4 regions of the Brevibacillus borstelensis genome follow, and region 2 is predicted to be linked to each of the others. Evidence: riboswitches for the same ligand, from Rfam matches in the RefSeq annotation. Region 2 holds a riboswitch; each other region holds the start of a gene.

Region 1 (3,200 bases), 900 kb from region 2:
TTGCCGCTTTCGGCCAAATGGCGGATCGTCTGCAGCAGCTCCTTTACCTCCAGCGGCGTGAGCACCGCAGTCGGCTCGTCCAGCACGATAATATCTGCACCCTGGTAGAGCACCTTCAGGATTTCTACCCGCTGCTGCTCCCCTACGGAGCAGCTGGATACCTTGGCGTTCTCGTTGATCGGTATCCGGTATCGCTCACTGAGCGAGCGGACTGCACTCGCCGCTTCTTTTCGCTGAAACAGCCCTTTGCTCTGCGGTTCGTAGCCGATCACGATATTTTCCGCAACGGTAAAGTCGGGAAACAGCATGAAGTGCTGGTGAACCATGCCAATCCCGTGGCGGATCGCATCCTCCGGGCCGCGAAAGACGACGGGCTTGCCATTTACTGCGATCTCTCCGGCAGTGGGCTGCTCCATACCGTACAGCATGCGCATCAGCGTGGTTTTGCCCGCTCCGTTCTCGCCGACGATCGCATGGACCTCCCCCTCTTTCAACGTAAACGAAACGTTGTCATTGGCGGTAAAATCGCCGTAGCGCTTGGTCATGCCCCGCATTTCCAGTCGGTTCTCCACCTTTTCCCCCTCCCTCTTTTGTCTTCCCGGTAGAGCAGGAAACCGACTACGCTCATGTAGCCGGTTTCCGAATCAGCGCTCTCGCTATTGTTTCAGCGGGTCTGTCACGGTTCTCGTCCCCGCGACGATCTCATCCTTGATCGCCTTTACCTTGCTGACGACTTCTTCTCCAATGAACGGGTTCAACGGAGTCGGGCTGTCATGCGTAACGTAGGTCACGCCGACGCCGTTCTCCTTCAGTCCGTAGGCGACGACACCCGGCTTCAAGCTGCCGTCCACAAATGCCTTCACCGTTTCATACACAGCGGAGTCCGTTCCTTTCAACTGGGACAGGACGATATGCTCAGGGTCGATGCTGGTCCGGTCAACGTCTTGTCCGGAGGTGTAGAAGCCTTTTTCCTTGGCTGCTTCAAACACGCCAAGATCTCCTACAGCCGCTGCGCCGTAAATAAAGTCCGCTCCTTTGGAAGCCTGCAGCAGCGCCAGCTCCTTCGCTTTTGCCGGGTCGCTGAAGCTGCCGACGTAGTTGATCTGCACTTCTGCGTTCGGGTTGGTCGCCTTGAGCCCTTCCTGAAAACCGACTGTCCATTTTTTCAGGATCGGAATGTCCATTGCTGCGACGATCCCTACCTTGTTGCTTTTGGTTGCCAAACCGGCAGCCGCTCCGACCAGGTATGCAGCCTCTTGCTCGCGGAACATGACACTGCGGACGTTGGGCAAATCAACTTGCGTATCGATGATGGCGAAGGTGCGGTCAGGATTTTCTGTCGCTACCTTTTTCAGCGCATCCTCGGCTTCAAAGGAAGACGTGATGATCAAATCGTATTGCTCGGCCACTGCCACGCGGATATTTTCCTCGATAGCCCCATGGTCTGTGGATTCAATCGTCTTGACATCCACCCCGAATTCCTGGGCGGCTTTCTTCGCTCCATCGTCCATCTGCTGGAAGAACGGGTTAACCCCGATTTTCTCGGGCAGCACCAGCGCGATCCGCTTTTTCGCTGTTTCTTGTCCGCCTGTCTGGGCTTGTCCCTTGTCTTCGGGGGCGCTGCTGTTTGTCGAGCACCCGGCAGCCAGCACAGCAAACGTTGTTAATGCCAAAAGCAATTTTTTCATGGTGTCCTCTCCTATCACTAGTCCGCACAACAATATTCGTTTTTATTATATACACACGAAAGAAGTGCGTTTTTTTATGAGCATAAAATAATTAAAACACGAATAATATTATATTATTTAAAATTAATATTCGCCAATAACCTCCTTTGTACAAAGAAAAAACTCTTCCCGGAGGAAGAGTTTGCGGTATATCGCCAACCTCTTCCTCATCTCTCAAAATCCAAATGGATTTTGTAGGAATTGGCACCTTTCTGTGCACGTGTGCACAGTGGTTGCCGGGCTTCATCGGGCCAGTCCCTCCGCCGCTCTTGATAAGGTAAGGTGAAACTATTTAATTGATATTGAATTCATTCTAGCAGATCAATTGAAAAATGCAATTCTTTTTTCTGCAATTTCAAACATTACGATTATCGCTGAAATGATTGCTGCAGCTTTGTCGACAAGGCGTTCAGCTCGCCGAGCTCCTCGGTAATCTCCCGCACCTTTTGATGCTGGTTCTCCGCCGTCGCAAACAATTCCTCCAGGTTGGCAACAGACTCCTCGGTGACCGCTGTAATCGTAGACATCTCGGCCGCCACTTCCCCGGAGCGCATTTTCACGCGATCCATGCTCGTCCGCACATGCTCTACGGCCTCGAGGAACGCTTCCATGCCTGCACGAACCGTCTCGATAGACGCCACTGTCTCTACCGCCAGCTCCTGCCCCTTTGCTACCGACACTTCGCCCGTGCTCATATGCTTCACCGCATTTTCACTTTCTTGATGCAGCGACTGCAAAATTCCGGCGATCTCCTGCGTAGCCGTCGCGCTTTGCTCAGCCAGCTTGCGCACCTCGTCCGCCACGACGGCGAAGCCCCGGCCGTGCTCACCCGCACGAGCCGATTCGATCGCGGCATTGAGCGCGAGCAGGTTCGTCTGTGTCGCGATCTGGTTGATCGTCTGGACGATTTCCTCGACCTTGTTGGCTTGCTTGTTCAGCTCGCGGATCGTCGAAGACGCCACATTGACCGCCTGAACGATTTGCTCCATTTGCTCGGAAAGCTCGCTCATCATGCTGATGCTTCCTGCCAAGCGGCGGCTGTTCTGATCCGCTTCCGCCTTCATGACGGCCGCTTGCTCGTTGACAGTCACAATTTCCTGGTCGATCGACTGCACTTCTTCCTCGATTTTGACAGTGGAATTGGCTTGGGATTCCATTCCGGTCGCCACTTCCTTGAAGGCGACCATCATCTCGTCCGTGTTGCGCCTTGTCGTCTCGGCATGCTCATGGACATGCACGGATGTGCGCTCCACCTGCTCTGTTACCATCTTGATATTCCGCAGCAACTCTTCCAGGCGCTGCTCTTTGTTTTCGGCTTCCCGTCTCGCGCTGTCCGCTTTTGCAAGCGACGCTTGTCCAGCCAGACAGAGATAGGTGAGCCCCGCGATCATCAGCACGAAAGCGACAATGCGAAGCAGCAAATTGACTTCCGAAAAATGGCCGTCAAACAACTGGTAAGAACCGGTGTAAAAT
Region 2 (3,200 bases):
AAAAAGTGCAGGTGATGTCCGGCATCAGTCTGACGAGCAAGGGCATTCGCGACAAGGCCAACCTGCAGTCAGACAAAGAAGTGCTGGGCGGGCAGCTTCGGGTCGCGATGTACAGCGAGGAGCTGGCCAGAAAAGGGATAGGCAGCATTGTGGACACTCTGTACCGCGACCCCTCGATTGGAAGCCGGGTTTATTTAAGTGTCATTGAGGGCCAAACCTACGATTTGCTGACGTACAAATTCAAAGAGGAAGGCAATATTGGCATTTACCTCTACCAATTGATCCGGCACAACGTAGAGGATGACAAAATTCCGTCTCCTACTCTCCATGAGTTTTACCGCTCCTACTTCAGCGAGGGAATCGACCCTTACGTCCCTTTTCTTGAGAGGAAAGGGGATGAGGTGAGGATCAAAGGCGTGGCTCTGTTTCACAAGGACAAATATGTCGGCTGGATTCCTCCAAAGGAAGCCTTTCACATCAAGCTAGTTCATGATGCTTATCGAGCGGGAACGTACGAAACGTCGGTAGATCCGGAGAGGATGGGGGTAAAGCCGAAAAAGAAGAACACAACCGGCCCTGACATCCAAATGGTATTTGATACGCTGAGCAGCAAGGCCCACGTCGATATTGTCAGTACGAATCCACTGACCTACAAGGTCGATGTGAAAGTACGGACACGCATTCTGGAAATGTCAATACCGTTAAAAATAGAACAACCGGAGGTACTCAGAAAAATGGAGCAGGCCTTGTCTGAAAACATGAAGCAGGATTTGGCCAAGGTCGTCGCCAAAATGCAAAAATGGGAGGTAGACCCCTTTGGGTTCGGGGAATTATACCGGGCAAAATTCCGCGGGGCGCGGAAGCTGTCTCACGATCAGTGGCATGAGATGTACAGGAAGTCCCGCTTCGATTACAACATCGATGTAGAAATTGTCCGCAACGGCGTGTTGGATTAATTGCCCATTGACTTTCTATTTTGGTATAGCATATAATCCGTTTTGTATCATAAAAAGAAATAAAGTTCTTCAAACTAAATATACGTAGAATTCTTCTTATCCAGAGCGGCGGAGGGACAGGCCCTATGAAGCCCGGCAACCGGCTCATCGATTCTGATGGGTGGCGCGGTGCCAATTCCTACAAGATTGTAGAATCTTGACAGATGAGAAGGGTGAATGCGATCGTATAATGCGGTGCAGCCCCTTTTTCGCCTGATGAAAAAGGGGCTGTTGATTGTAATGGGAGGTGAACCGGATGATTCGGTTGCAGAATCTGAAAAAAGACTACATTGTAAAAGGCCATAAAACACCTGCGCTGCGCGGAATTGACCTCTCGATCGAGAAGGGGGAAATTTTCGGCATCATCGGACATTCCGGTGCCGGCAAAAGTACGCTGATTCGCTGCATCAACCTGTTGGAACGTCCGACAGCAGGCAGCGTCATTGTAGACGGGGTTGATCTGACCAAGCTGGATGAAGGCAAGCTCCAGGAACAGCGGCGGCATATCGGAATGATTTTTCAACACTTCAACCTGCTCTCGTCGGCTACAGTCGGGGAGAACGTCGCGTTTCCGCTCAAGCTGGCCAAGCGGCCCAAGGCGGAGATCGACAAAAAGGTGAAGGAAATGCTGGCGTTGGTAGGGCTGGAACAGCACCGCGACAAGTATCCAGCACAATTGTCAGGCGGACAAAAGCAGCGTGTCGGCATTGCCCGGGCGCTGGCGAGCGACCCCAAGGTGCTGCTGTGCGACGAAGCGACATCCGCTTTGGACCCGCAGACGACCAACTCCATTCTGGCGCTTCTTTTGGACATCAACCGGAAGCTGGGCTTGACGATCGTCCTCATTACGCACGAAATGCACGTCATCCGCTCCATTTGCGACCGGGTCGGTGTCATTGACGGAGGGCACATCGTAGAAATGGGCAATGTTCTGGATGTGTTCTTGAAGCCGCAGCATCCGACGACACAGGAGTTCGTGGAGCAAGTAGCAGACTCCAGCGAGCTGCGGGCTGCCGTTGCTCATGAAAAGGCGTCAGGCGAACGGACGATCCTGCGGGTCACGTTCCTCGGAGAACAAACCTACCAGCCGATTCTGTTCCAAACGATGCAGGAAACAGGTACGGTGTTCAGTATCCTGCAAGGAACCATTTCGCGTATGAAAGACACCCCATATGGCCAGCTCGTGATCGAGTTGGGCGGGGATGCGCAGCAGAACAGGAAAGCTGTCGATACGCTTCGTCAGCGCGGCCTGGAAGTGGAGGTGATTTAAAATGGGATTCACGCTTAAAAATATAGACTGGGCGGAAATTTGGAAGGGAACGCAGGATACGTTGACGATGCTTGGCTTTTCCACCTTGTTTACCGTCGTTATCGGGCTGCCGCTGGGCATTTTGCTGTTTCTCACATCCAGAGGCCAGCTTTTGGAGAATCGCGCGTTTTATTCGATCTCATCCTTTGTCGTAAACGTTTTGCGTTCGGTGCCATTCATCATCCTGATGATCCTGCTGATTCCTGTTACCAAAATGCTCGTCGGCACCTCACTCGGGGTAAAGGGCTCGATTCCTCCGTTGGTGATCGGGGCGGCTCCCTTTTTCGCCAGACTGGTGGAGACCTCCCTGCGCGAGGTTGATCGCGGCGTGATTGAAGCGGCGCAATCGATGGGTGCTTCCAACTGGCAAATTATCCGCAGCGTGCTCTTGCCGGAATCCCGTTCGGGGCTGATCGCCGGGATTACGATTACCACGGTGTCGCTCGTGTCCTACACGGCGATGTCCGGGGTCATCGGCGGCGGAGGCTTGGGAGACCTGGCGATCCGCTACGGGTATCAGCGCTTCCAGACAGACGTCATGGTCGTGACGGTATGTATTTTGCTTGTGTTGGTTCAGATCCTGCAGATGGTGGGCGACAGGCTCGTCATCAAGTTCAGCCGGAAGTAGGATCTTGTCCATAGAGAATGTTCAAAATAGAAAGGGGAAATCATCTGTGAAGAAATTGGTCGTATCTGTACTGTCCACTGTACTGGCACTGTCTCTGGCTGCTTGCGGCAGCCAAAATGAATCGGCTCCCGCGCCGTCTGCCGGCGGTTCCCAAGGCGAGCAAAAAGAAGTAACGCTGAAAGTGGGCGCAACGCCGGTCCCGCAGGCTGAGATTTTGAAGTTCGTCGCGCCGAAGCTGAAGGAGCAGGGCGTAATTCTGGAAGTCAAA
Region 3 (3,200 bases), 1.7 Mb from region 2:
CCGCGCTCCCTGGAGCACCGGCCTCGTTTCGTCAGCGTATACCTTCAGGTTCCAGCCGCGTTCCTTGGCCAGATAGAGCGGAGCTGTCGCCGTCCCGTAAGCGGCGGTAGCCAGCGCCCCTGGATTGCAGTGGGTCAGGATGCCCATTCCATCCTGCAGCAAGGTGAGGAGGTGTTCGCCTATCGTCCGGCATACTTCGGCATCCTCGCGCTGTATCGTGAGAGCTTCGTCCAAAACCGCCGCTTTCAACGCGTCTACCGGTTTTTCTCCCTCCTGCTGGACGCGTGCTTTGACCCGATCGATCGCCCAGAACAGGTTCACCGCTGTAGGGCGTGCTGTCGCCAGGTAGTCAGCCTGCTCGAGCAATTGATTCCAGAGGGCTGACGAATCTGCCGCTTCGCTGTTCCGCACGCCGAGGTAAAGCCCGTATGCCGCAGCCATCCCGATCGCAGGGGCGCCGCGAACCTGCAGGTGGCGGATTGCCGCCCATACTTCCTCAGACGTATGGAGGGAAAGAAAGACTGTTTCTACCGGTAAACGCGTCTGGTCGAGCAGAAGAAGAGAGTCTCCTTCCCACTTTACAGGTGCGAATGCTTCATGAATTGTGGTCATACCGCTGCTGCCTCCTGATCAAATCTTGTTGTCGCATTGCGAACGATGTCTGTGATGTCGGTCGAATCTTCGATGCCGCCCCGCTTCAGGATCAGCTCCTGACCGATCAGCAGTGCCAGCCGTTCCGCTTCGGCACGGGTTTTTTCGTCGCTGATGCTGTTCAGATCGGCGACACCCGCCAGCCCGATCACGCGGCGAAGGATTTTACAGCCTGCAAACCCGGCCGTATCCTGGATCAACCGCTTCACGTAGCTCTGCCAGAGCCCTTCTACATGTGCGCTGCGCTCTTTCGCCTGCTTGTGCCATAGCTGGACGAACTGGGAGACGAACTCGTTCCAGACGTCTTCGACAGTTGTAAGCAGGTATTCGCGATAAGACTCCCGCTTTCCTCCATCCTTCTCCAGTCCGTGCTGGCCGGCATAATTCAGGAGCAGATTGGCGATTACCGCGCCGATGTCAAAGCCAATCGGGCCGTAGTAAGCGAATTCCGGGTCGATGACCTTGGTCGAGGTTTCGGTGACGAAAATGCTGCCTGTATGAAGGTCGCCATGCAGCAGCGCCTCTGCACGGGTGAGGAAATCGTACTTCAGCTTGGCGATTTCCAGCTTGAGCGGCTTGTTCTTCCAGATTTCCTCCACTTCCCGCCGAATCAGCGGGTTGAAGCTGTTGGTCGGCGCATTTTCGTAAGGATCGGTAAACACCAAGTCTTCCGTAATTTTGCACAATTCCGGATTCAAGAATGTTCCGACAAGCGCTTTTTTCTCGTAGGGATGCGCTCCCAGATCAGACGTGAAAAAGAGCGTGTGGGCCATGAAACGTCCGATTTGCTTCGCGAAATTTGGATAGCGTCGCCCCTCGATCAATCCTTTGCGCATCAGGATGTGATCGCTGAGATCCTCCATGACGGTCAAGGCAAGCTCCTGATCGTAGTGGTACACCTGCGGCACGAGGTCCGGAACGTATTTGTACTGGATGCGCAGCGCTTCACTCTCGATGCGGGCGCGATCAAGCGTCAGCGGCCACGACTCGCCTACGACGCGGGCATAAGGCAGAGCCTGCTTCACAATCACGCTTTTGCCGGTCGCTTCATCGCGGATGTGAAAGACAAGATTCAGGTTGCCGTCGCCTATCTCGCGGGAGGACAGGACAGCCCCTGCTTCAAACAGGCCGGGCAGCTCTTTTACATACTGTACTGCTTCTTGTTCACTCAAAGCACGATAAGCCATAACTTGTTTCTCCCCTCACGTGAATCGATTTGGATCTTTCCAGCGGCTTTCCCGGCCCATTCAGCAGGGGATAATTCCGCACGGTATGTTGCAGGCTGCGCCTCCGATCAAGCCGTTTTTGCAGCCAGACATGCAAAAAGACCTCTTTTCCCGAAGAAAAGAGGTCGTATACGTACGCGGCAGGGCGTGTCGTCTCCCCCTTATCTTCCAGAATACTTTTGCTTCTGCAGGAATTAGCACCGTGCACATCGCTTGCAATCGCGCCGTCAGTCTAGCTGACAGGCAAGCGCTGTGTCGGTTGCCGGGTATCATCGGGCCAGTCCCTCCACCTTCTCTGGATAAGGTATCCAACGTATGCTGTTTTGATTAGTTTGAATCATACACGCGGCTATGCACGCTGTCAACACTCTTTTTTGTTTTTTGCCAGTCGGCTGATCCTCGGCCTTACCAGCTGTTTTGCTGTCCGCTTGCACTCGGACGATTCCAGTTCCACCAGTCAATTTGTCCTACGAATGCGGCGGTGATGGCAGCTTCCTGCTTCAGCTTGAGCAGTTCCTTGGTCGGACCGGTGACGACGATTCCATACGTTTTGATACCGTTTTTCTCCAAATACCGATAGCGCTCGTCGATCTTCAATCCTGATCTGCTGTTGAACAGGCTTTGTCCGATCGACCTGCTCAGCCTCTCCTGCTCGGCGAGGTATTTCATCTCCTCCACGTACGCCCGGGTGCGGCGATCTGCTTCGCCATTTACCTGAATCGGTCCCGGTCCATAGTCCAGCCCATGTTCGGAAAAACCCCAGACGTCACCGGCCGAAAGCAGCAGCACGCCTTCTTTGGCATCCTCATGCAGCACCTCCTGTCCGGTATCCACGGCCAGCCAGGTAAGGTCCAAATTATACGGAGCCAGGAAAGCGTACATTTCCTCCAGGCTCATAAACCGGTCAAAGGAAATCGCCAGTTGCGATACCGTCCCCTCCGGCAGCATTTCAAGCGTCTTCCACGCGGGCTCTCGTCTGAAAGAGGTATCCTCCTGCAGCTTCGTCTGAAGCGGGAACAGGAAAAACAGATTTTTCTTCCGAACGCCGTCGTTCCATACCGGGCGGGAGGATACTTTGGTAAACACATTCGTAGTCTCGAAATACCCTGGCTGCTGACGGTCGCCCCCCACCTTTTCGCGCAGCTCCATTTGAATGCTGCCATAAAAAAGGCCAACCTGCGCGCCGCTGCTGCCTGCTACGATCCCCGGCTGAGTGAAATTCACCAAATCCTTGGAGACGCGAAACATATCTTCATACAGCGACCGGCCAATCCAATAGTTGACAAACAACAGGACAAAGCCGATCAGCAGCGAGATCCCCAC
Region 4 (3,200 bases), 2.2 Mb from region 2:
GCGTACCTGATCGGCAGTCTGACAGGCGGGGTTCTCTTTGACCGCTGGGGGAAAATGCGCACAGTATACGCCGCGACAGCGGGAGCGGTAGCCGTAGCTGTGGCACTGGGCTTCACAACCAGCTTTCATACGTATACGGTCTTGCTGCTTTTGAACGGATTTTTCTCCGGCATCATGTTTCCTGTGCTCAATGCCCTGATCGGCCTCTTGTGGCCTGACGGCGGCCGCAAGGGCTTGAATACGGTTTATGTGGCACTCAATATCGGGGTAGCGATCGGTTCCGCCTCGGCGGGAATGCTGGCGAGCATTTCCTTTGCCTGGACTTTCTTTGGAAATGCGGCGCTGCAGCTGGCAGTTCTGTTTCTCTTTATCTTTTTGAGCCGCACGGTCGATCTTGAGCGCGGTCAGGAAAAAGAAGGCCGGCTCGTGGCAGCGTCGGCGAAGCACACAGAGGAAGGTGAGGGGGCACAGCTGCCTGCCGCGGGATTGGCGGAGAAGGCCGGCGGATCAAAAGGGGCCGCGGCGGCAATGGCGACGGATGCCGCTCAAGCTGCCGGTCGCCCGATGGCATGGCTAGCGCTCGGTCTGTTGTCGGCAGGGTTGTTGGTCTGCTGGATTATTTACTCGCAGTGGACGACTGTGCTGTCGGCGTATATGCAGTCGCTGGGCATCACGCTCAGGGAGTACAGCCTGCTGTGGACGCTGAATGGTGCTTTGATCCTGTTCGGGCAGCCGTTTATCTCCTGGGTGATCAGGCACTTCGCCCGTACGCTGAAAGCGCAGTTGCTGTTAGGCGCCTACGTCTTTTCGCTCTCCATGCTGATCTTGTCCCAGACGACGGTGTACGCCGGTTTTTTCGTGGCCATGTTTGTCATTACACTGGGTGAAATGCTGGTGTGGCCTGCCGTCCCGACCATCGCTGCCGAGTTGTCTCCACCGGGACGTGAAGGGTTCATTCAAGGCCTCATCGGGGGCGTAGGCTCAGGAGGACGCATGGTCGGCCCGCTGATGGGCGCCGTGATCTTTGAAGCGCTCGGAGCAAATGGGATGGTCTACTTCATGGCTGCTTTGGCTTTGGTCGCTGTCGCTTGCTTTACCGTGTACACGTCCTTTGTAAAGCGTCCTGAGATGAAGGCAGCTCTGCCTGCTCCGGAGAAGCTCGGGTCATGACAAGCAATGCTTGGACGGATACTCGTAGCTGTCAGGCGAAGACCAGCAGGCTTTCAGCCGAGGCCGCTCAGGCTGTCAGTCGAGGCCCCTCAGCCTGTCAGTGAGGCTCCTCAGTTTGTCAGTTGAGGACCGCCAGGCTGACAGTTGAGGACTGCCAGGCTGTCTAACGAGGCCCTGCAGGCTGCCGGGCCAGCAACAGCAAAGCAGCCCGGGCCATGGTTCGGGATATTGTATTGACACTCCCAACCTGCTCAAGTAGTATAGTAGACATTCAAAGTAAATAGGTTGCTGTTAACTTATCCAGAGAGGTGGAGGGACTGGCCCGATGAAGCCCGGCAGCGGATCTTGCAGGATATTCTGCAGATGCTGTGCCAATTCCAGCAGGAGCGATCCTGACAGATAAGAACGTGGAGACGCACGATCCGCCCCTTTTTCTGTTCAGGAAAAGGGGCTTTTTGCATGCCTGCTTCGATGTCTGGATTATTTTTGCGAAAGAAAGGATAGAAAGCCAATGCGCATCCAACCATCTGCCATGGTGGACCGACTGCCGACGCAGTTTTTTGCCACGCTGGTAGCGAAAACAAACAAGGCCATCGCGGCCGGACATGACATTATCAATCTTGGACAGGGCAATCCCGATCTCCCGACACCGCAGCATATCGTGGAAGAGCTGAGCGAGCAGGCCAAGCGCCCTGTCCACCACAAATACCCGCCGTTCAGCGGCAGGCTGGAGCTGAAGCAGGCCGTCGCCCACTGGTACAAGGAAGAGTTCGGCGTGGAGCTGGACGCGGAGGAAGAGGTAGCCATCCTGTTTGGCAGCAAGACAGGTCTGGTTGAGATTTGTCAGGTGCTGCTGAACCCCGGGGACGTCGCTTTGGTGCCCGATCCAGGTTATCCGGATTACTGGTCCGGCGTGGCTGTAGCTGACGGCCGCATGGTCATGATGCCGCTCAAGGCTGAAAACGCGTTTCTTCCGGATTACGGCCAGTTGAAGCCGGAAGATTTGGAAAAAGCCAAGCTGATGTTCCTCAATTACCCGAACAATCCGACGGCGGTCAACGCTCCGGTGGAATTTTTTGAAGAGACCATCCGCTTTGCCCGCAAGCACGAGATCGTCGTCTGCCATGATTTCGCCTATGGTGCGATCAGCTTTGACGGCAAAAAGCCGGTCAGCTTCATGCAGGTGCCGGGGGCAAAAGAAGTAGGAGTGGAGTTTTACACCCTGTCGAAAACGTACAACATGGCCGGCTGGCGCGTCGGGGCTATGGTCGGAAACAAGGAGCTCGTACGGCTGGTCAATTTGATTGAGGACCATTACTTTGTCAGTCTCTTCGGCGCTGTGCAGATGGCGGCGGCAAAAGCGATGACCGGCTCGCAGCAATGCGTACATGATCTCGTCTCCGTCTACCAAAGCAGGCGGGATGTGCTGTTCGCCGAGCTCCACCGGATCGGTTGGCAGGCCAAGCCTTCAGAGGGCTCGTTTTTCAGCTGGCTGCCTGTTCCCGAAGGGTTTACATCGGTCGAGTTTTCCGATTTGCTGCTGGAAAAGGCTCATGTGGTGGTTGCGCCTGGCGTCGGTTTTGGACCGACGGGCGAGGGGTATGTGCGCGCGGCGCTTCTTTCCAGCGAAGAAAGGCTGGCGGAGGCAGTGCGAAGGATTGAGAAGCTGGGGCTGTTTGCTCGGTAAGCTTGTTGGCGGGCTTCGGGTTATCTTGCTCCTTGTCCAGGGGCCGCGGTGGGGAGAAGCCTGGAAACAGGCTTCTCCTGCGATTCGGGGTGGCACAACAGGCTGAATCAAGCAGGATACTCACGGATAAAGCAGGCTTGATTCGAAATGATACTCACGGATGCCAAAACATAATGACGGCAATCTTTTCAAGAAAGACAGCCTTATTTTTCGTGTATAGCGGAAGCCATACTTGCAACATAAAGCATGGCTTCCCAAGCAAAAGGCCCGGAGCTATGATCGCTCAGGGCCTTTATGATGGCTTGATGGAATCAGGTGATACCCCAGGCCAGCTTTATGGACT

The links. Region 2 has a riboswitch for S-adenosylmethionine ahead of V5G20_RS25110 (methionine ABC transporter ATP-binding protein). Riboswitches for the same ligand answer to the same signal wherever they lie in the genome.
Region 1: another riboswitch for S-adenosylmethionine. It lies ahead of V5G20_RS02685 (BMP family lipoprotein); the one in region 2 lies ahead of V5G20_RS25110 (methionine ABC transporter ATP-binding protein).
Region 3: another riboswitch for S-adenosylmethionine. It lies ahead of mtnK (S-methyl-5-thioribose kinase); the one in region 2 lies ahead of V5G20_RS25110 (methionine ABC transporter ATP-binding protein).
Region 4: another riboswitch for S-adenosylmethionine. It lies ahead of V5G20_RS08660 (pyridoxal phosphate-dependent aminotransferase); the one in region 2 lies ahead of V5G20_RS25110 (methionine ABC transporter ATP-binding protein).

The regions. Positions count from the first base shown of each region.
Region 1 is NZ_CP144922.1:562,745-565,944, reverse strand. Features, by position in the region: gene V5G20_RS02690 (ABC transporter ATP-binding protein) at 1-572, opposite strand, end outside; gene V5G20_RS02685 (BMP family lipoprotein) at 657-1,688, opposite strand; SAM riboswitch class I at 1,892-2,006, opposite strand; gene V5G20_RS02680 (methyl-accepting chemotaxis protein) at 2,096-3,200, opposite strand, start outside.
Region 2 is NZ_CP144922.1:5,231,124-5,234,323, reverse strand. Features, by position in the region: gene V5G20_RS25115 (Ger(x)C family spore germination protein) at 1-956, shown strand, start outside; SAM riboswitch class I at 1,050-1,166, shown strand; gene V5G20_RS25110 (methionine ABC transporter ATP-binding protein) at 1,252-2,265, shown strand; gene V5G20_RS25105 (methionine ABC transporter permease) at 2,267-2,932, shown strand; gene V5G20_RS25100 (MetQ/NlpA family ABC transporter substrate-binding protein) at 2,979-3,200, shown strand, end outside.
Region 3 is NZ_CP144922.1:1,329,461-1,332,660, reverse strand. Features, by position in the region: gene mtnA (S-methyl-5-thioribose-1-phosphate isomerase) at 1-612, opposite strand, end outside; gene mtnK (S-methyl-5-thioribose kinase) at 609-1,838, opposite strand; SAM riboswitch class I at 2,036-2,183, opposite strand; gene V5G20_RS06110 (anti-sigma factor) at 2,283-3,200, opposite strand, start outside.
Region 4 is NZ_CP144922.1:1,904,393-1,907,592, forward strand. Features, by position in the region: gene V5G20_RS08655 (MFS transporter) at 1-1,170, shown strand, start outside; SAM riboswitch class I at 1,464-1,576, shown strand; gene V5G20_RS08660 (pyridoxal phosphate-dependent aminotransferase) at 1,682-2,857, shown strand; gene V5G20_RS08665 (hypothetical protein) at 3,192-3,200, opposite strand, start outside.